DNA from 4 places in the Serratia liquefaciens ATCC 27592 genome. Region 4 is predicted to be linked to each of the others. Evidence: predicted binding sites of a transcription regulator. Region 4 holds the regulator's gene; each other region holds the start of a gene.
The links. The regulator PurR, encoded in region 4, represses purine synthesis genes. The targets are predictions, from matches to a motif close to CANGCAAACGTTTGCNTG.
Positions count from the first base shown of each region.

Region 1: the regulator PurR is predicted to act here: its motif matches at 1,763-1,780, upstream of purL (phosphoribosylformylglycinamidine synthase).
Region 2: the regulator PurR is predicted to act here: its motif matches at 2,665-2,682, upstream of purM (phosphoribosylformylglycinamidine cyclo-ligase).
Region 3: the regulator PurR is predicted to act here: its motif matches at 2,682-2,699, upstream of purT (formate-dependent phosphoribosylglycinamide formyltransferase).

Region 1 is NC_021741.1:3,947,796-3,952,595, forward strand. Features, by position in the region: gene purL (phosphoribosylformylglycinamidine synthase) at 1-1,669, opposite strand, end outside; gene mltF (membrane-bound lytic murein transglycosylase MltF) at 1,946-3,406, shown strand; gene tadA (tRNA adenosine(34) deaminase TadA) at 3,407-3,952, opposite strand; gene M495_RS18450 (DUF2157 domain-containing protein) at 4,104-4,800, shown strand, end outside.
Region 2 is NC_021741.1:3,797,517-3,802,316, reverse strand. Features, by position in the region: gene pstB (phosphate ABC transporter ATP-binding protein PstB) at 1-137, shown strand, start outside; gene speG (spermidine N1-acetyltransferase) at 219-773, opposite strand; gene purN (phosphoribosylglycinamide formyltransferase) at 905-1,543, opposite strand; gene purM (phosphoribosylformylglycinamidine cyclo-ligase) at 1,540-2,580, opposite strand; gene upp (uracil phosphoribosyltransferase) at 2,836-3,462, shown strand; gene uraA (uracil permease) at 3,672-4,800, shown strand, end outside.
Region 3 is NC_021741.1:2,967,100-2,971,899, reverse strand. Features, by position in the region: gene M495_RS13865 (glycosyltransferase) at 96-1,103, shown strand; gene M495_RS13860 (YoaH family protein) at 1,167-1,412, shown strand; gene purT (formate-dependent phosphoribosylglycinamide formyltransferase) at 1,446-2,624, opposite strand; gene dbpA (ATP-dependent RNA helicase DbpA) at 2,866-4,248, shown strand; gene M495_RS13845 (YebG family protein) at 4,337-4,660, shown strand; gene yqfB (N(4)-acetylcytidine aminohydrolase) at 4,700-4,800, shown strand, end outside.
Region 4 is NC_021741.1:2,278,064-2,282,863, forward strand. Features, by position in the region: gene punC (purine nucleoside transporter PunC) at 179-1,390, opposite strand; gene punR (DNA-binding transcriptional activator PunR) at 1,514-2,422, shown strand; gene purR (HTH-type transcriptional repressor PurR) at 2,457-3,482, opposite strand; gene cydH (cytochrome bd-I oxidase subunit CydH) at 3,806-3,895, shown strand; gene sodB (superoxide dismutase [Fe]) at 3,950-4,528, opposite strand; gene M495_RS10735 (C40 family peptidase) at 4,723-4,800, opposite strand, start outside.

The DNA.
Region 1 (4,800 bases), 1.7 Mb from region 4:
GGGCAATCGCCATCACATAGCGTTCCTGTGATTCATTGCACCAGACTTCCAGCGGGCTCATGCCCGGTTCGTCGTTAAGGATATCGCGCAGTTCGAAACGGCCGCCGCGGCCACCGTCGCTGACCAGCTCCGGCATGGCGTTAGACAAACCGCCCGCCCCCACATCGTGGATAAACAGAATCGGGTTCTGTTCGCCCAACTGCCAGCAGCGGTCGATCACTTCCTGGCAGCGGCGCTCCATTTCCGGGTTGTCGCGCTGTACCGAGGCAAAATCCAGATCGGCGTCGGACTGGCCGGAGGCCATAGAAGAGGCTGCGCCGCCGCCCAGACCGATGTTCATCGCCGGGCCACCCAGCACCACCAGTTTGGCGCCGACGGTGATTTCACCTTTTTGCACGTGATCGGCGCGGATGTTGCCGATACCGCCCGCCAGCATGATCGGTTTGTGATAACCGCGCAGCTCGACGCCGTTATGGCTGTTAACCTGTTCTTCGTAGGTACGGAAGTATCCCACCAGCGCCGGACGGCCAAATTCATTATTGAACGCCGCGCCGCCCAATGGGCCGTCGGTCATGATATCCAGTGCGGTTACGATGCGATCCGGCTTGCCAAAATCCTGCTCCCAGGGCTGCTCGAAGCCGGGAATGCGCAGGTTGGAAACCGAGAAGCCCACCAGACCGGCTTTGGGTTTGGCACCGCGACCTGTAGCGCCTTCGTCGCGGATCTCGCCACCGGAACCGGTAGCGGCACCCGGCCACGGGGAGATCGCCGTCGGGTGGTTATGGGTTTCCACCTTCATCAGGATATGGGCCTCTTCCTGATGATAGTCATACTGACCGCTTTGCGGCGCAGCGAAGAAACGGCCAACCTGTGAACCTTCCATCACGGCGGCGTTGTCTTTATAAGCCGACAGCACATAATCCGGCGTCTGCTCGAAGGTGTTTTTGATCATTTTGAACAGCGACTTCGGCTGCTGTTCGCCGTCGATGATCCAATCGGCGTTGAAAATTTTATGACGGCAGTGCTCCGAGTTGGCCTGCGCGAACATATAGAGTTCGATATCCGTCGGGTTGCGCCCCAGCCCGGTAAAGGCATTCAGCAGATAGTCGATTTCGTCTTCGGCCAGCGCCAGACCCAGCTTGAGGTTGGCCTGTTCCAGCGCGCTGCGCCCTTCCCCCAGCATATCGATCGCCTGATAAGGCGCCGGCTGATGCTGAGCAAACAGCTGTTCTGCCTGTTGCAAGCTGCTGAAGACGGTTTCCATCATCCGGTCGTGCAGCAATGCGGCAAGCTGTTGCCACTGCGCTTCAGTCAGCGTCGGTGCCTTGACGTAAAACGCCAGACCGCGCTCCAACCGCACCACCTGCTTCAAACCGCAGTTATGGGCGATATCGGTGGCTTTGGAAGACCAGGGAGAAATGGTGCCCGGACGCGGTGTCACCAACAGCAGGCGACCTTCAGGGGCATGTTCGGCGAGAGAGGGACCGTACTTGAGCAGGCGCGTGAGCTTGCCGTGTTCTTCGGCATTGAGCGGTGCGCTAACATCGGCAAAGTGGACGTACTCGGCGTAGATATCACTGACCGGAAGTTGGGCGTCCTGACAGCGGGACAACAGTTTGGTAACACGAAAAGCCGACAAAGCGGGCGAACCACGCAGTATTTCCATAATCAAAGTTCTCTCGTCTTCGAAGCAACTGACTTCAGCACTTCATTGGGCGCAACAGGGGGAAAACGCGCGCCATTATAGAGAATCTGCGCGACAGACGAAACCGTTTGCGTAGCTATTATTGATAAAAGCTGTTCGCGCCATCGAATTGTCATAACGTATCAATAAAGTTGCACGCTGGCGTTTTGTTGCGCAAAATGCCCCGGCACTGGTGATTTAACCATAAGAAAAAGCGTGATGACAATCGGCAGTGCACCTGTGCCACCACTGGATAACTATTTGAAACGCCTTAAAATAAACTACATTCTAATCGGTGTTGTCACCCTGCTTCTGGCGCTCGCCCTGTGGCCCAATATTACCTGGCGCGGCGGCCAGGGCGGGCAACTCGAAGAGATCAAATCCCGCGGAGAGTTGCGTATCAGTACGCTAAACTCGCCGTTAACCTATTTCACCACCAAGCAGGGGCCAAGTGGCCTCGACTACGAGCTGGCGAAACGTTTCGCCAACTATCTGGGGGTGAAATTGGTGGTGATCCCGCATAAGAACATCAACGACCTGTTCGACGATCTGGACGATGACGATGCCGACCTGCTGGCCGCCGGCCTGATCTACAATCAGGATCGTCTCAGTCGCGCCCGAACCGGCCCTGCTTACTATTCCGTTTCCCAGCAGTTGGTTTATCGCCTGGGTACCGCACGCCCCAAAAGCTTTGCCGATATTAAAGGCAAGCTGGCGGTCGCCTCCGGCTCGGCCCACGTCAGCACGCTGAAACAGCTCAAACAAAGTAAATTCCCGGACCTCAGTTGGGAAGCTTCCAGCGATCTCACCTCCAAAGAGCTGCTCGAGCAGGTCGCCGACGGCAAACTGGATTACACCCTCGGCGACTCCGTGACCATCGCCCTGCTGCAGCGCATCCATCCGCAGCTGGCGGTGGCTTTCGACGTCACCGATGAAGAACCTGTCACCTGGTACCTGAAGCGCGGCACCGACGACAGCCTGTACGCGGCCATGCTGGATTTTTACAGCCAGATGGTGGATGACGGCACGCTGGCGCGACTGGAAGAGAAATACCTCGGCCACGTGGGCAGTTTCGATTACGTTGATACCAAAACCTTCCTGTCGGCGATAGATTCGGTACTGCCCACCTTCCGTTCGCTGTTTGAAAAATACGCCAGCGAGATCGACTGGAAGCTGCTGGCCGCCATTGCCTATCAGGAATCGCACTGGAATCCGCAGGCCACTTCACCCACCGGCGTTCGCGGTCTGATGATGCTGACGCGGGCCACCGCCGACGGTCTGGGGGTTAACGATCGCCTCGATCCCGAGGAGAGCATTCAGGGGGGCGCACTCTATTTACAGCGGCTGATGGCCAAGGTGCCCGACAGCGTGCCGGAAGATGAGCGTATCTGGTTTGCGCTGGCGGCCTACAACATGGGCTGGGGCCATATGCTCGACGCCCGCAAGCTGACCAAAATGCAAAAAGGCAACCCGGACAGTTGGGTCGACGTCAAACAGCGCCTGCCAATGCTCAGCCAGAAGCGCTACTACCCGCAGTTGACCTACGGCTATGCGCGCGGACGCGAAGCCTATAACTACGTGGAAAACATCCGCCGCTATCAGGTCAGCCTGGTGGGGTATCTGCAAGAAAGGGAAAGAAAGGCGGCTCAGGAAGCGGCCGAACAGGCGGAGCTGGGGAAAGGCTATCCGGCCGTGGCGCCGGAGTTGGCACTTAACTTCTGATTATTCGGGATCCTTATCTGCCTGCGCGCGTTGCGCTTGCTTCAACGCCTTTTGCTGTTCACGGCGCATGCGGAAAAAGTTGCTCAAGGTAACTGCGCATTCCTCGGCCAGCACGCCGGAGAGGATCTCCACCTGATGATTCATACCGGGATGGCGTAAAATATCCACCAGCGATCCCGCTGCCCCGGTTTTCACATCGGCAGCACCGTAAACCAATCGACGAATGCGGCTATGCACCATCGCCCCCGCACACATCACGCACGGCTCCAGGGTCACGTACAAGGTCGCATTCAACAGGCGGTAATTCTGCAACACGGCCCCGCCCTGCCGCAGCGCCATGATTTCTGCATGCGCGGTCGGATCGTGGCGGCCAATCGGCCGGTTCCAGCCTTCGCCAATCACCTGATTGTCCAGTACCAACAGCGCCCCGACCGGCACCTCTCCCTCTTCCTGCGCACGCAGGGCCAGCCGCAATGCCTGACGCATCCAGTATTCATCGTTATATTCAGTCATTGCATCATTCCTCGTGCACTTTGCGGCGGGCATTATACACAGTAGGGGCGATGCTTGCTGCGCCTGTGTTAACCGGGGTGAATATATTTGTCCCCCAGAAAACGGCGGCAGTGCGACTTTCTATCGCTTGAAATTCAACCGGTATATACTTGTCTATTAACAGTGTTTTTCAAGGATAGAAAACATGAAATTCAGCAAGAAGAACGCCACCATCGTGCGCAAAGCACTGGACGGCTGGGTAGATGAAGGTGCGCTAACGGCGCAACAGCAGCAACAGCTGCTGCAACTCGTTGAAGTACAGCCCTTCGACTGGCGACGGCTGGCACGTTATGCATTTCTCGCCGCGCTGGCTTCGCTGGTGATTGCCATAAGCAGCCTGTTCGCCGACAGCATGTTACTTTACCGCTTGGGTGAATTGTTCCGTTTCGATGCGCCGGTACGTATGATAATTGCCGCCATGTTAGCCGCTCTTTGCTATGTCTGGGCGCTGAACCGTCGCAGTCAACATCCGGAGAAACGCTATGGTAATGAAGCCGCCTTGTTCGTTGCCGTGCTGTTCACCGCCTGCGCCCTGTGGCAAATGGGGGTCTGGCTGGATAACGGCAGTGGCCGAGTTTCATTGCTGCTGATGTTCGCCGCGCTGCTGTATGGCGTGATTGGCTGGTGCGGCCGCTCAGGGCTGGTATGGTGGTTTGCCCTGCTGTCGCTCGGCAATGCTTTTGGTGCCGAGACCGGCTATCTGTCCGGATGGGGCGCTTATTGGCTGGGCATGAGTTTCCCGATCCGCTTTATCGCCTTTGGCGTGGTGCTGATCGCCGCGGCGCTGCTGTTGCAACCACTGCTCGCTCGCCGTGGACTGGAGCGAGTTTCGCTGGCGATGG
Region 2 (4,800 bases), 1.5 Mb from region 4:
AGCAGGCGGCACGCGTCTCCGACTACACCGCCTTTATTCATCAGGGGCGGCTGGTGGAGTACAACGACACCGACGACATCTTTACTTCACCGCGCCAGCGCCGCACCGAGGATTATATTACCGGACGCTATGGTTGATGCCGCAGCTGTCTTATTCTGCCGTTGGGATAAGCCCGAATATCATGATAGTAAAAACCCGCTCTCGCGGGTTTTTTATTGTCACTTAACCAAAGGTTGATCGCTGGCGGCGGTTTTGAATTTCGCCATGTACTGCGGCTGGAAGATGCACATGCGCAGCACGGTACGGTATTCACCGTTAACGAAGAATTCGTCAATCAGCTCGCCTTCGACTTCAAAGCCCAATTTGCTGTAGATGTGGATTGCCTTCGGGTTTTCTTTATCGACGATCAGGTACAGCTTGTACAGGTTCAGTACCGAGAAACCGTAGTCCATCGCCAGCTTGGCGGCGATAGTGGCGTAGCCTTTGCCCTGATGCGTCGGGTCGATGATGATCTGGAATTCCGCGCGGCGGTGGATATGGTCGATCTCCACCAGTTCCACCAGCCCGACCTTGGCACCCTGGTGTTCGATGATAAAGCGGCGTTCGCTCTGGTCGTGGATATGTTTGTCGTAGAGATCGGAAAGTTCTACGAAGGCTTCATAGGGTTCTTCAAACCAGTAGCGCATCACGCTGGCGTTGTTGTCCATCTGATGGACAAACGTCAAATCATCCCGTTCCAGTGGGCGTAGCCTGACGTTGGTAGTGCTGGACATGGGGGTTCCTCAATGTCGTTATAGATAGGGGCGGTTGCCACTGTGGGCAAGTATAACGTCGGCGATGGGTTGCGGCGAAAAAAAAACGGCGCCGTGAGCGGCACCGTTTAGAAGGGGTTAAGATTGGCTTTTTAGTCTGCCGCATGCCCTTGTTCGGGCAGGCGCTCGCCATCCAGCCAGGCGGCGTTATCGCGCATCGCCAGGCGGCCTTCGACAAACCAGTTCACCACCAGCGGGTAAAGGGTATGTTCCTGAGACTGTACCCGTTCAACCACCTCGTCTTCCTCGTCACCGGGGAAGATTGGCACCTTGGCCTGCAGGATCACCGGGCCGCCGTCGAGCTGTTCGGTCACGAAGTGCACCGAAGTGCCGTGTTCGCTGTCGCCGTTGTCGATGGCCTGACGGTGAGTATGCAGCCCAGGGTATTTGGGCAGCAGGGAAGGGTGGATATTCAGCATGCGTCCGGCATAGCGCTGCACGAACTGCGGGCTGAGAATGCGCATGTAACCGGCCAGCACCACCAGATCCGGTTGGTATTGGTCGATGGCATCCGCCAGGGCGACGTCAAACGCGGCCCGGTCGGCAAAGGCCTTGGCGTCCAGTGCCTGAGCGGCAATACCTGCCGCTTCTGCACGTTGCAAACCGTAAGCCTGCGCCCTGTTGCTGAACACCGCCACAATCTCGCCGGCAATTCTGCCCTGCTGGCAGGCGTCAATCAGCGCCTGGAGATTACTCCCCTGGCCGGAGACCAACACCACGATCTTTTTCATCCGTTGATGACCACTTGTTGTTCGTCAGAAGAAGCGGTCAGTTTACCGATCTTCCACGCTTTTTCACCGGCTGCGGTCAACAATGCGATGGCGGATTCCACGGCTTCTTCCGGCAGCGCGATCACCATGCCCACGCCACAGTTAAAGGTGCGGTACATTTCGTGACGGCTGACGTTGCCGTTTTGCTGCAGCCAGTTGAAGACGGCCGGCCATTGCCAGCTGGATTCTTCGATAACGGCCTGCATGCCTTCCGGCAGCACGCGCGGGATGTTTTCCCAGAAGCCGCCACCGGTCAGGTGGGCGATAGCGTGCACGTCGATTTTCTCGATCAGCTCCAGCACCGATTTCACGTAAATTTTGGTCGGCGCCAGCAGGTGGTCCGCCAGCGGTTTGCCTTCCAAAACGGTAGTGGTCGGGTCGGTGTTGCTGACTTCCAGAATTTTGCGTACCAGCGAGTAGCCGTTGGAGTGCGGGCCGGAAGCGCCCAGGGCGATCAGTGCGTCGCCGGACTGCACTTTGCTGCCGTCGATAATCTCGGACTTTTCGACCACGCCGACGCAAAAGCCGGCCACGTCGTAGTCTTCGCCATGGTACATGCCCGGCATTTCAGCGGTTTCACCGCCCACCAGAGCACAGCCAGACTGCTTACAGCCTTCGGCGATGCCGGTGATCACGCTGGCCGCGGTGTCCACGTCCAGTTTGCCGGTGGCAAAGTAATCTAGGAAGAACAGCGGCTCAGCGCCCTGAACCACCAGGTCGTTCACACACATTGCGACCAAATCGATGCCGATGGTGTCGTGTCGTTTCAGGTCCATCGCCAGACGCAGCTTGGTGCCTACGCCGTCGGTACCGGAAACCAGTATCGGCTCGCGGTATTTCTGCGGCAACGCACACAGGGCGCCAAAACCGCCCAGACCACCCATCACTTCCGGGCGGCGGGTCTGTTTTACTACACCTTTGATGCGGTCTACCAATGCATTGCCAGCATCGATATCGACACCTGCGTCTTTATAGCTGAGAGAGGTTTTGTCGGTCACTGCGCGATCCCCACGACGGTTTGCGGTTTGAATACTGTGCTTCCGGCATTGATTCCGGAATAAGGCGCGGCAATTCTAACAGCGCAGGCAAACGTTTGCGAGTGGCTTGTGAACCAGCTCCGCTTTTTCGTCATCTATACTGTTATTCAAACTTTTGTTGATCCCGATCGGGCTATTGTGGGTGGCGCAGTCGGCAAAAGGAGGTATAATCCGGCGATTTTTTTGGCCGTAAACCACCTTAATAGGAGAAAAATGATGAAGATCGTTGAGGTGAAACACCCGCTGGTGAAACACAAGCTTGGCCTGATGCGTGAAAATGATATCAGCACCAAACGCTTCCGTGAGCTGGCCTCAGAAGTGGGTAGTTTGCTGACCTATGAAGCGACCGCCGATCTGGAAACAGAGAAAGTCACCATCGATGGCTGGTGCGGCCCGGTTGAAATAGACCAGATTAAAGGGAAAAAAATTACCGTTGTGCCTATTCTGCGTGCCGGTCTGGGCATGATGGAAGGGGTACTGGAAAACGTACCGAGCGCACGTATCAGCGTGGTTGGCGTTTACCGTGACGAAGAAACTCTGGAGCCGGTGCCGTATTTCCAAAAGCTGGTGTCCAACATCGAAGAGCGTTTGGCACTGGTTGTCGACCCTATGCTGGCTACCGGCGGCTCGATGATCGCCACTATCGATCTGCTGAAGAAAGCCGGCTGCAACAGCATCAAGGTGCTGGTGCTGGTTGCCGCGCCGGAAGGGATCGCCGCGCTGGAGAAAGCGCACCCGGACGTCGAGCTGTACACGGCCTCTATCGATCAATGCCTGAACGAGAAGGGCTACATCGTACCGGGCCTGGGTGATGCGGGCGACAAGATATTTGGTACCAAATAAACAAAAATAAAGCCGACTGATGAGTCGGCTTTTTAATGCTCGTCGTCTTTCAAGCTACAGCGTTGTTGTCTGCGGGCGCTAACCCCAGTCACTTATTATAAATAAGCTCCAGGGGATTAACGCCCTTGCCGCCTAGCTGTAACTTGAAATCCATTGAGCATATATCATTAGGCTTACACAACTGATAACGACCCAGAGGAAAAACATCCATGACCCGTCGCGTGATAGGCGTAAGCGAACGCCCGCCGCTACTCCAGACTATTCCGCTCAGCTTCCAACACCTGTTTGCCATGTTTGGCGCGACCGTGCTGGTGCCTATTTTGTTCAAGATTAACCCGGCGACGGTGCTGCTGTTTAACGGCGTCGGAACCTTGCTGTACCTGTTTATCTGCAAGGGCAAGATCCCGGCCTATCTCGGCTCCAGCTTTGCGTTTATTTCCCCGGTGCTGCTGCTGTTGCCGTTGGGTTATGAAGTGGCGTTGGGCGGTTTTATCATGTGCGGGGTGCTGTTTTGCCTGGTCGCGTTGCTGGTAAAAAAAGCCGGTACCGGCTGGCTGGACGTCATTTTCCCTCCGGCGGCGATGGGGGCGATTGTGGCGGTCATCGGCCTGGAATTGGCCGGTGTGGCGGCGAACATGGCGGGCTTGTTGCCGGCTGACGGCGTCAGCGCAGACACCACTACTATCACTATCTCGCTGGTGACGCTGGGCGTGACCATCCTGGGTTCCGTGCTGTTCCGTGGTTTTCTGGCGATTATCCCGATCCTGATCGGTGTGCTGGTAGGGTATGCGCTGTCGTTCTTTATGGGTGTGGTGGATCTGACCCCGATCCGCGAGGCGCACTGGTTCGCGCTGCCGACGTTCTACACCCCGCGTTTTGAATGGTTCGCCATCTTCACCATCCTGCCGGCGGCGCTGGTGGTGATCGCCGAGCACGTCGGCCACTTGGTGGTGACTGCGAATATCGTCAAAAAAGACCTGCTCCGTGACCCTGGCCTGCACCGTTCAATGTTCGCTAATGGCATATCGACAGTGATTTCAGGCTTCTTCGGTTCCACACCAAACACCACCTACGGTGAGAATATCGGCGTGATGGCTATCACCAAGGTATACAGCACCTGGGTGATCGGCGGCGCGGCGGTTCTGGCCATTCTGCTGTCCTGCGTCGGTAAACTGGCGGCGGCTATCCAGGCGGTACCGGTGCCGGTGATGGGCGGGGTCTCTTTGCTGCTGTATGGGGTGATCGGCGCGTCAGGTATTCGTGTGCTGATTGAATCCAAAGTGGATTACAACAAGGCGCAAAACCTGATCCTGACCTCGGTGATCCTGATTATCGGCG
Region 3 (4,800 bases), 690 kb from region 4:
GTTTTATCGCCGGGCACTGCGTTCTAATTTAATTGCACCCTGATATTTTTAAAAAATAGAGATATTCATTCGTTACTTTTTGCGAAGAGCTGCCTATGCCCCTAATGCTGAGTGTCATCGTCCCGTTACATAACGTGGGTGAACTGTTTGAGCCGTTTTTGGCCTCGCTGTTAGCCCAACAGGAGCGGCGCCTGGAGGTGATCATCGTCAACGACGGATCCACCGATGGCTCTGGTGATATCGCCCACCGCTATGCCCAACGGCATCCTCATATTACCGTTATTGACCAGCTCAATGCGGGCGTATCCTGTGCGCGCAATGCCGGGTTGGCTGTAGCACGCGGAAAATATGTGGCATTCCCCGACGCGGATGATTTACTGGCGCCGGAAATGTATGCAACTCTGATTGAAATGGCTGAAGAAAATCAATTGGATGTCATGCAGTGCAACGGTGAACGTTATTTCACCGACCAAGATGAACTGCAACCGATTATTCCGCAAAACCGCTTGGGCGACACCGGCGTTATTAGCGGAGTGAAATGGTTGGAACGCGCGCTCAAATCGAGAAAATTTATTCATGTGGTCTGGCTGGCGGTATATCGCCTTGATTTTATTAAACAGCATCGGTTGTATTTTGAACCGGGTTTACACCACCAGGATATTCCCTGGACCACCGAGGTGATGTTTAATGCGAAGCGGGTGAAATATCTCAGTAAAACGTTGTATCGCCAGCGAGTGCACGATAAATCGATCAGCAACCGTCGGCGGACAGGCCAGGCCAACGTTGAATATCAACGCCATTATATGAAAATAGTGGAGATGCTGGTGGCGTTGAACCAGCGCTATGCGCGGAAAATCAGTATCCGTCCTGCTTTTCACTGGCAGATCACCCGTGAAGCCTTGGGGATCTGTCACAGCATTCGCCGTGAACCTGAACTGGCTGCCCAGTGCCGGATCACCGATGAGTTCTACCAGCGCGGTATCGATCGAGCGATGTCCACCAACGCGCGCGGCCTTAAGCAGGGCTGGCACGTTATGCTCTGGTTGCATCGCCTGAAACAGTGGCGACACGGCGATCATTGCTCACAACCGGCCGCTGAATAACAGGCGTTGGGATCCGCCGGTTTAAGGGGTATACTCGCCCTCCATTTTACCGGAGAGAAACACATGCTTGCAGGTATGCCGTCGTTAAGCCATCTAGAGCAGCAGGAAGCTGCGGATCGTATCCATCAGTTGATGGAACAAGGCATGAGCAGTGGTGAAGCCATCGCACGGGTTGCGCAGGAAATCCGTGAAAAACATCAGGGTGACCAGGTTAGCGTTATGTTCGATGACGAAGATGACGATGAAGAGTATCAGGAACGCCCGGACGATCAGGGTGATGATGACTCGGAAGAAGACGAAAACTATTGATGTTGCAGGGGCCGGCAAGCCGGCCCCAAAGCCTTAACCTTCAATGACCACCGCAGCAGCAGCCTGCTTGGCCGACTCTACCGCCAACTCGATATTTTCAGCTGTCGCCAACGCGACGCCCATCCGACGTTGACCTTCAATTTCCGGCTTGCCGAACAAACGCAGCTGATTGTGGCCGGTCAGCGCACGATCCAGCCCGCTGAAACGCAGGTCGCTACTGGTAAGCTGTGGCAGGATCACCGCCGAGGCAGAAGGGCCGAACTGACGGATTGCGCCAATCGGCAAACCGAGGAAAGCACGCACGTGCAGTGCAAATTCAGACAGGTCTTGTGAAATCAGGGTCACCATGCCGGTATCGTGTGGGCGCGGTGAAACCTCGCTGAAAATCACTTCGTCGCGACAGACAAACAGCTCGACGCCGAACAGTCCAAATCCACCCAGTGCCTTCACCACGTTTTCCGCAATGGCCTGCGCGCGGCTGAGCGCCAGTTCGCTCATCTGCTGCGGCTGCCAGGACTCACGGTAATCCCCGTCTTCCTGACGGTGTCCGATCGGTGCGCAGAAATGTACGCCATCGACGGCGCTGATGGTCAGCAGAGTGATTTCAAAATCGAACTTCACCAGGCCTTCGACAATCACTCGTCCCCCGCCGGCACGGCCACCCTGTTGGGCGTAATCCCAGGCGGTTTTCAGCTGTTCTGGGCTGCGGATCAGGCTTTGGCCCTTACCGGAAGAGCTCATGACAGGTTTGATGATGCATGGGTAGCCGATTTCGTCGACGGCCTGACGGAAGGCTTCTTCACCGTCGGCAAAACGGTAGCTGGAGGTCGGCAGGCCGAGCGTTTCTGCCGCCAGGCGACGGATGCCTTCGCGGTTCATGGTCAGGCGAGTCGCTTCTGCGCACGGCACCACACGGTGGCCTTGCTGCTCCAGTTCAACCAGCATGCCGGTGGCGATAGCTTCGATCTCCGGCACGATGTAGTCAGGACGTTCCTGTTCAATCACGGCTTTCAGCGCGTTGCCGTCCAGCATGTTAATAACGTGGCTGCGATGGGCGACGTGCATGGCCGGGGCATTGGCGTAACGATCTACGGCAATCACTTCCAGCCCCAAACGCTGGCATTCGATGGCAACTTCTTTTCCCAGCTCGCCGGAGCCGAGCAGCATAACGCGGGTGGCGGAGGGGCGCAGGGCGGTTCCAATAGTTAACATAGTCTCGTACCTGGATCTGTGGAGAGTAATGCGGTCTGATTGTGGGCGAGCAGTATATACGAAAACGTTTGCGTGTGCAGCCGGTGGCACACGCGTTGTCGGTTTCTGAGGTAAAACCCCGACTGATGGCTTTTTTTATGCGTGAAATCCGTAATCCTGACTATCTCTGTTATCATCTGCGGTTGATTCGGTGCTGCCGTGGGCGCGCCGCCATTCCATTTGCCATATAAGAGTTATCGCCGTGAGCACAGTTTCTTTTTCTTCCCTGCCGCTGCCAGCCGAACAGTTGGCCAACCTCAACGAACTGGGGTATGCCGAAATGACGCCGGTGCAGGCTGCCGCATTGCCCGCCATCCTGAAAGGGCAGGACGTACGTGCCAAAGCAAAAACCGGCAGCGGTAAAACGGCGGCGTTCGGCATTGGCCTGCTGGACAAAATCAACGTTTCCCAAGTGGCCGCTCAGGCACTGATCCTGTGCCCGACGCGTGAGCTGGCGGACCAGGTGAGCAAAGAATTGCGTCGTCTGGCGCGCTTCACTCAGAACATCAAAATTCTGACCCTGTGCGGGGGCCAACCGATGGGGCCGCAGCTCGATTCGCTGGTACACGCGCCGCATATCGTGGTGGGCACGCCGGGGCGTATTCAGGAACACCTGCGCAAGAAAACGCTGGTGCTGGATGAACTGAAGGTGCTGGTGCTGGACGAAGCCGACCGCATGCTGGACATGGGCTTTGCCGACGATATCGACGATGTGATCAGCTACACGCCGCCGCAACGTCAGACGCTGCTGTTCTCCGCAACCTATCCGAGCGGGATCGAACGCATCAGCGCTCGCGTGCAGCGCGAGCCGTTGAATGTGGAAGTGGACGACGGTGAAGAGCAAACCACCATCGAACAACGTTTCTACGAAACGACGCGCGATCAACGCCCGGCGGTATTAGTGTCGGCGATTCGTCATTACCAACCTTCTTCTTGCGTAGTGTTCTGCAACACCAAACGCGATTGCCAGAGCGTGTACGAAGCGCTGGAAGCGCGAGGCATTAATGTCCTGGCGCTGCATGGCGATCTGGAACAGCGCGATCGCGATCAGGTGCTGGTGCGTTTTGCCAACCGCAGCTGCCGTGTGCTGGTAGCAACTGACGTTGCTGCGCGCGGTCTGGATATTAAAGAGCTGGAGTTGGTGGTCAACTACGAGCTGGCGTTCGATCCGGAAGTGCACGTGCACCGCATCGGCCGTACCGGCCGTGCCGGCTTGAGCGGCCTGGCGATCAGCCTGTGTACGCCACAGGAAATGACGCGTGCGCATGCGATTGAAGAGTATCTTCAGATCAGAGTTAACTGGGCCCCGGTGTCCGAGTTAAGCGGTGCGGGGAACACCACGCTGGAAGCCGAAATGGTCACCCTGTGCATCGACGGCGGGCGTAAAGCCAAGATCCGTCCTGGCGATATTCTCGGCGCACTGACCGGCGAGGCCGGGTTGACGGCGGCGGAAGTGGGTAAAATCGACATATTCCCGGTGCATGCCTACGTGGCGATCCGCAAGGCCAGCGCGCGTAAGGCGCTGCAGCAGCTGCAGCAAGGCAAAATCAAGGGTAAGAACTGCAAGGTGCGGTTGTTGAAATAAGTCGCGTCAGGGGTGCGCTTGCATCCCTGCGTATAATCACCTTATACTGGTTATAAATACAGTATTCTAACCTTTGAGGAATGCACACATGGCGGTTGAAGTTAAATATGTGGTGGTGAGAAACGGTGAGGAAAAGATGACTTTCGCGACCAAGAAAGAAGCCGACGCTTACGACAAAATGCTGGATCTGGCCGACAGCCTGGGTGAGTGGCTGCAGCAGGCTCCGCTTGAGCTGGATGACGAACAGCGAGAAGGCCTGAGCTTCTTCCTGGCGGAAAATAAAGATGCGCTGGGGCAGATTTTGCGCGGCGCGACGCCGACTGAAGCACCGAAGAAAGCTGCTAAAGTGAAAACGGAAAAACCTGCTGCTACCCCAAAAGAGGGATCTGCGTCAGAAAAGCAGGCAGCATAATGACTTATGTTGCGGTAATGTGATGAAAAAGGATCTAGAATGAGCCGTGAAATAACTTTCTTCACTCGCTTTGAGCAAGACATTTTGGCCGGGCGCAAGACCATTACCATTCGGGACGCCAGTGAGTCTCACTTTCAACC
Region 4 (4,800 bases):
AAGACAATCCTTAAAAAACTGTGACGCCATACGCGTACACAACAGTTGCTAGTGATAAAGAAATTATAAAAGTGTTATTTTTAAAGGTCGTTTTTGAGTATAGGCTTGCCGAGGCGCTTACTCAACTGTAAATCGCACTCGGCAAAAATATTCTTTAAGTAATTATTAATACTGGCAATTATGACGCGGAGTTAGCATGTTCCTGACGCGTCGCCTGTCGATCGTCCATTACCTTTCTCCGTTGCATCAGATAGCCCAACGCGGCCAATACCACCGTCGACACCATTACCGTGACCGTTGCCAACAGAGGCTGGGCGATAAAGGCCGAAACCAGCATGCTGGCGACAAAACACAGGCCTAATTGCAGGGTGTTTTGCAAGGCGGCAGCTTTACCGGTTCCCTCCGGGAACGGGGTCAACGCATTGGCTACCACGATAGGGTAAATGGCTCCGTTGACCAACGCCATCACGCAGAACGGAATTAACAACGTAGTGAGCGTGGGCTGAGTCAGGGTGGCAACCAGATATAATGCAACCATACTGACACCATAAACTACCAACAGCCAAGGCAACAAGGTGTTGCCATTCATGCGGTTCAATGCGGTACGACAGCCATAGCCCCCTAATAAGAACGCCAGCGTCTGCGGCACATAGCTCAGACCGATGTCGTTCGGGCTATACCCCATATCACCAAGAATAAACGGTGAACCGGTCAGCCAGGCGAAGAAGCCGGCAGAACAGGCGGCAAAAATCATAACGTTGCCACTGAAGATGCGTGACTTTAATAGTTGGAAGAAACTGAGCGCGCTTTTCTTATTGTCGTCGGAAGGCACGGTTTTGGCGCTTTCTTTCAGCAGCAGCGTCGGCAATAGCAGAAGCACGGTAATGCCCAGCAACACGGCGAAAATGGCGCGCCAGCCCATGTGGTTCAGCAACCAGGCACCCACCAACGGAGCCAGCGCCGGTGAAAGGGCTACCAGCGGCATAATGGTCGCGAACACGCGGTTAGCCTTGCCTTCGCGATAGCGGTCAATCACCAAGGCCTGCCAGGTAACGGCAGCGGAGCAAACCCCAATCGCCTGGATAAAGCGCAGCGACCAAAGTTGCACGGCATTTTGCACCCACAGCATGCCGAGGCAGCCGAGGGCAAACAGCGCCAGACCGATCAGCAACACCGGTTTACGGCCGAGGCGATCGGAAAGCGGGCCCCACAGCAGTTGTGCAAAGGCAAACCCGGCCAGGAAGATGCTCAGGCTGGCGCTGATTGCCCCGGCGGAAATCTGCAGATCTTGCTGCATCATGCCGAAGGCGGGCAGATACATATCGGTGGCCAGGTATCCCAGCATGCTCAGGCCGGCAAGGTAGAACATAAAACCAAAGGAATTTCGCATGGTATTTCTCGTTAATATTTTATTGTCGCAGGTTTTTAGCGCCGGCAAGTGTATCCGGCTGGATCTCTGCTTGTGAAACGGTAATATTTGCGAGGTGCTGTTAAAAAAATTGAAGGCAAAGCTATGTGGTCTGAATATTCCCTGGATGTCGTCGATGCGGTGGCCCGCACCGGCAGTTTCAGCGCCGCGGCGCACGAGCTGCATCGGGTACCGTCGGCGGTAAGTTATACGGTGAGGCAGTTGGAGCAATGGCTGGCGGTACCGCTGTTTGAGCGCCGTCATCGCGACGTGGAACTGACACCGGCTGGCGTGCTGTTTATTCAGGAAGCGCGTGGTGTCATCAAAAAAATGCTCGACACGCGCCGACAGTGCCAACAGGTCGCTAACGGCTGGCGGGGCCAATTGAAAATAGCGGTGGATATCATCGTTAAACCCCAACGCAGTCGCCAATTGGTGCTGGATTTTTACCGCCATTTCCCCGACGTCGAATTGCTGGTTCAGCCGGAGGTGTTTAATGGCGTATGGGATGCGCTGGTGGACGGTCGTGCCGATATGGCGATCGGCGCCACAAGGGCGGTGCCGGTGGGCGGCGGTTTCGCCTTTCGCGATATGGGAGATATGCGTTGGTTGTGCGTGGCCAGTCCGCATCACCCGCTGGCCGCGATAGAGGGGCTGTTGAACGACGATCAACTTCGGCCCTTTCCGTCGCTGTGCCTGGAAGATACCTCGCGCAACCTGCCCAAGCGCGTGACCTGGACGTTGGACAACCAGCGCCGCCTGGTGGTGCCGGACTGGGCTTCTGCGGTGGACTGCCTGTGTGCCGGGTTGTGCGTTGGCATGATGCCCGCGCATCAGGTATTGCCTTTGGTGCAGCGCGGGGAACTGGTGGCGCTACAGTTGCAACAGCCATTTCCCGCCAGTCCTTGTTGCCTGACCTGGCAGCAAAATACGCCGTCACCGGCTATGGCCTGGTTGCTGGATTATCTGGGAGACAGTGAAACCTTGAATCAGGAGTGGCTAAGCGAAGAATGACGCCGGAAACCGTGAGAGTTTCCGGCGCAGATAATTAGCGGCGGTAATCGATGAACGGGCCGTCAGCGACCGAACGGCGCTCAACCAGCTTGGGATGAACCTCAATCACCTGCGACTCTTCACGCTTGCTGATGATGCGATCCAGCAGCATGGTGAAGGCCATCTCGCCCAAACGCTCTTTGGGCTGATGAATGGTGGTCAGTGCCGGGGTGAAGTAGCGGGCGTTTCGTACGTTATCGTAGCCAATCACCGATATGTCTTGTGGTACGCGCAGGCCAAGTTCATCGGCGGCGCAGATCGCACCCATGGCCATGATATCGCCACCGCAGAAGACTGCGGTAGGACGTTGTTTCTGCGACAGTATCTGATGCATGGCCTTGTAACCAGATTCCGGCTCAAAGTCGCCCTGAACAATCCACTCTTCACGCACGTCGATATTGGCTTCTTCCATGGCTTTTAAAAAGCCCTGATGGCGGCCGCCGCCGGTATTACGCGCCAGTTGGCCCGGAATGGCCCCGATATCGCGGTGGCCGCGTTCAATCAGGTAGCGCCCGGCCAGATAGCCGCCTTCGAAGGCGTTATCGATAATGGTGTCGGTAAAGTCACCGCGTGCGGCGCCCCAATCCATGACGACCATCGGGATATTGCGATAATCTTCCAGCATGCCCAGCAGTTGGTCCGGGTATTCCGAACACATGACTAACAGGCCATCGACGCGCTTTTGCGCCAACATCGCCAGATAGGCGCGTTGTTTGTCCAGATTGTTATGTGAGTTGCACAGGATCAGCGTATAGCCTTTGCTGTAGCAGCTGTTTTCCACCGCCTCGATCACTTCGGCAAAGTAGGGTGCTTCGCTCGATGTGGCCAGCAGACCAATAGATTTGGTGTGATTGACCTTGAGGCTGCGCGCCACGGCGCTGGGTGAATAGTGCAGCTCTTTGATCGCGGCGCCAACGGCCGCTTTTGTTTCTTCGGCGACGAAACGAGTCTTATTGATGACGTGCGAAACGGTGGTGGTGGAAACGCCAGCGCGTTTGGCCACATCTTTAATCGTTGCCATGTAAAGAATGACTCCTGAACTCACATGTTGCAGTATGTAAGTGTGATGTTAATCGTTTGCCTGCGTAGATCCTTCTCCAAAGAAGCGAAAACTGAGTTTTTAGTGTGTTGAAGTCGTCAGCGCTTGGTCAGGAGGGGCATTTTGCCGGTACACAGTTGTGAACTGCGAATTTTGTCCCATATTGAGCAAAAGGGGAAGAGGTAATCGGTATTATAAACTGGGAAATGATAACAAGATTTTATCGGCCAACTGTGGGAAAATGGTTTAACACATTAATTGTGTGCCTTTTACCCTTGGGAAACCCAATCTGAAAAGGAGTTGTAATGGATACCGATTTGAAAATGTCACTGTTCACCACCCTGGGTGCGCTGGCTGTGATTATCGCTTTTAGCTTCACCGCAGCATTGAACTGATACTCTTCAGTCAACCAGGCGCAGTTCGCTACGCCTGGTTGTATTTTCCCCGCGTTACGCCAGATTTTCCTCCACAAATGCCCAGTTAACCAGCGCCCAGAAGTTTTCCAGGTAGGCCGGTCGTGCGTTGCGATAATCGATGTAGTAGGCGTGTTCCCAAACGTCGACGGTCAGCAACGGTTTGTCTTCACCAGTCAACGGCGTGGCCGCATTCGACGTATTAACAATCGCCAGCGAGCCATCCGGCTTTTTCACTAACCAGGTCCAGCCTGCGCCAAAGTTTTTCACCGCGGCGTCGCTGAATTGTTCCCGGAAGGCGGTAAAAGAACCAAAAGCCTGGTTGATCGCGGCAGCCAATTTGCCCTGAGGTTCCCCACCGCCCTGAGGTGACAGGCAGTGCCAATAGAAGGTGTGATTCCATACCTGAGCTGCATTGTTGAAGATGCCGCCGCTGGAAGCCTTGATGATTGCTTCAAGGGATAATCCTTCAAACTCGCTGCCTTTCAGCAAATTGTTCAGGTTGACCACATAGGCGTTGTGATGCTTGCCATAGTGGTATTCCAGGGTTTCTGCCGAAATGTGCGGTTCGAGGGCATTTTTTTCATAAGGTAGTGCGGGCAGTTCAAACGACATTGCTTCCTCCTTGTACAGTGTCAACTCGCCGCTAAAGCAACGGACCTTAAATTGACCTGTTTTTATTGTGGGTATTTAGCTTAGCAATTTTCGCGATGAAATACAGTGGGGGCTGGCTAAAGGATTGGGTGCTTTAGGGACAGTAGGAAAATCAGTCAGGGGAGAGCGGCTGGGCAAGCCAGCCGCCAAAGAAATTATCGAATGGTTTTCGGTGTTACTACACGGCGGGCGCCGATGTAATGGTTTTGCCAGTAGTCATTGTCGAGTTGGCT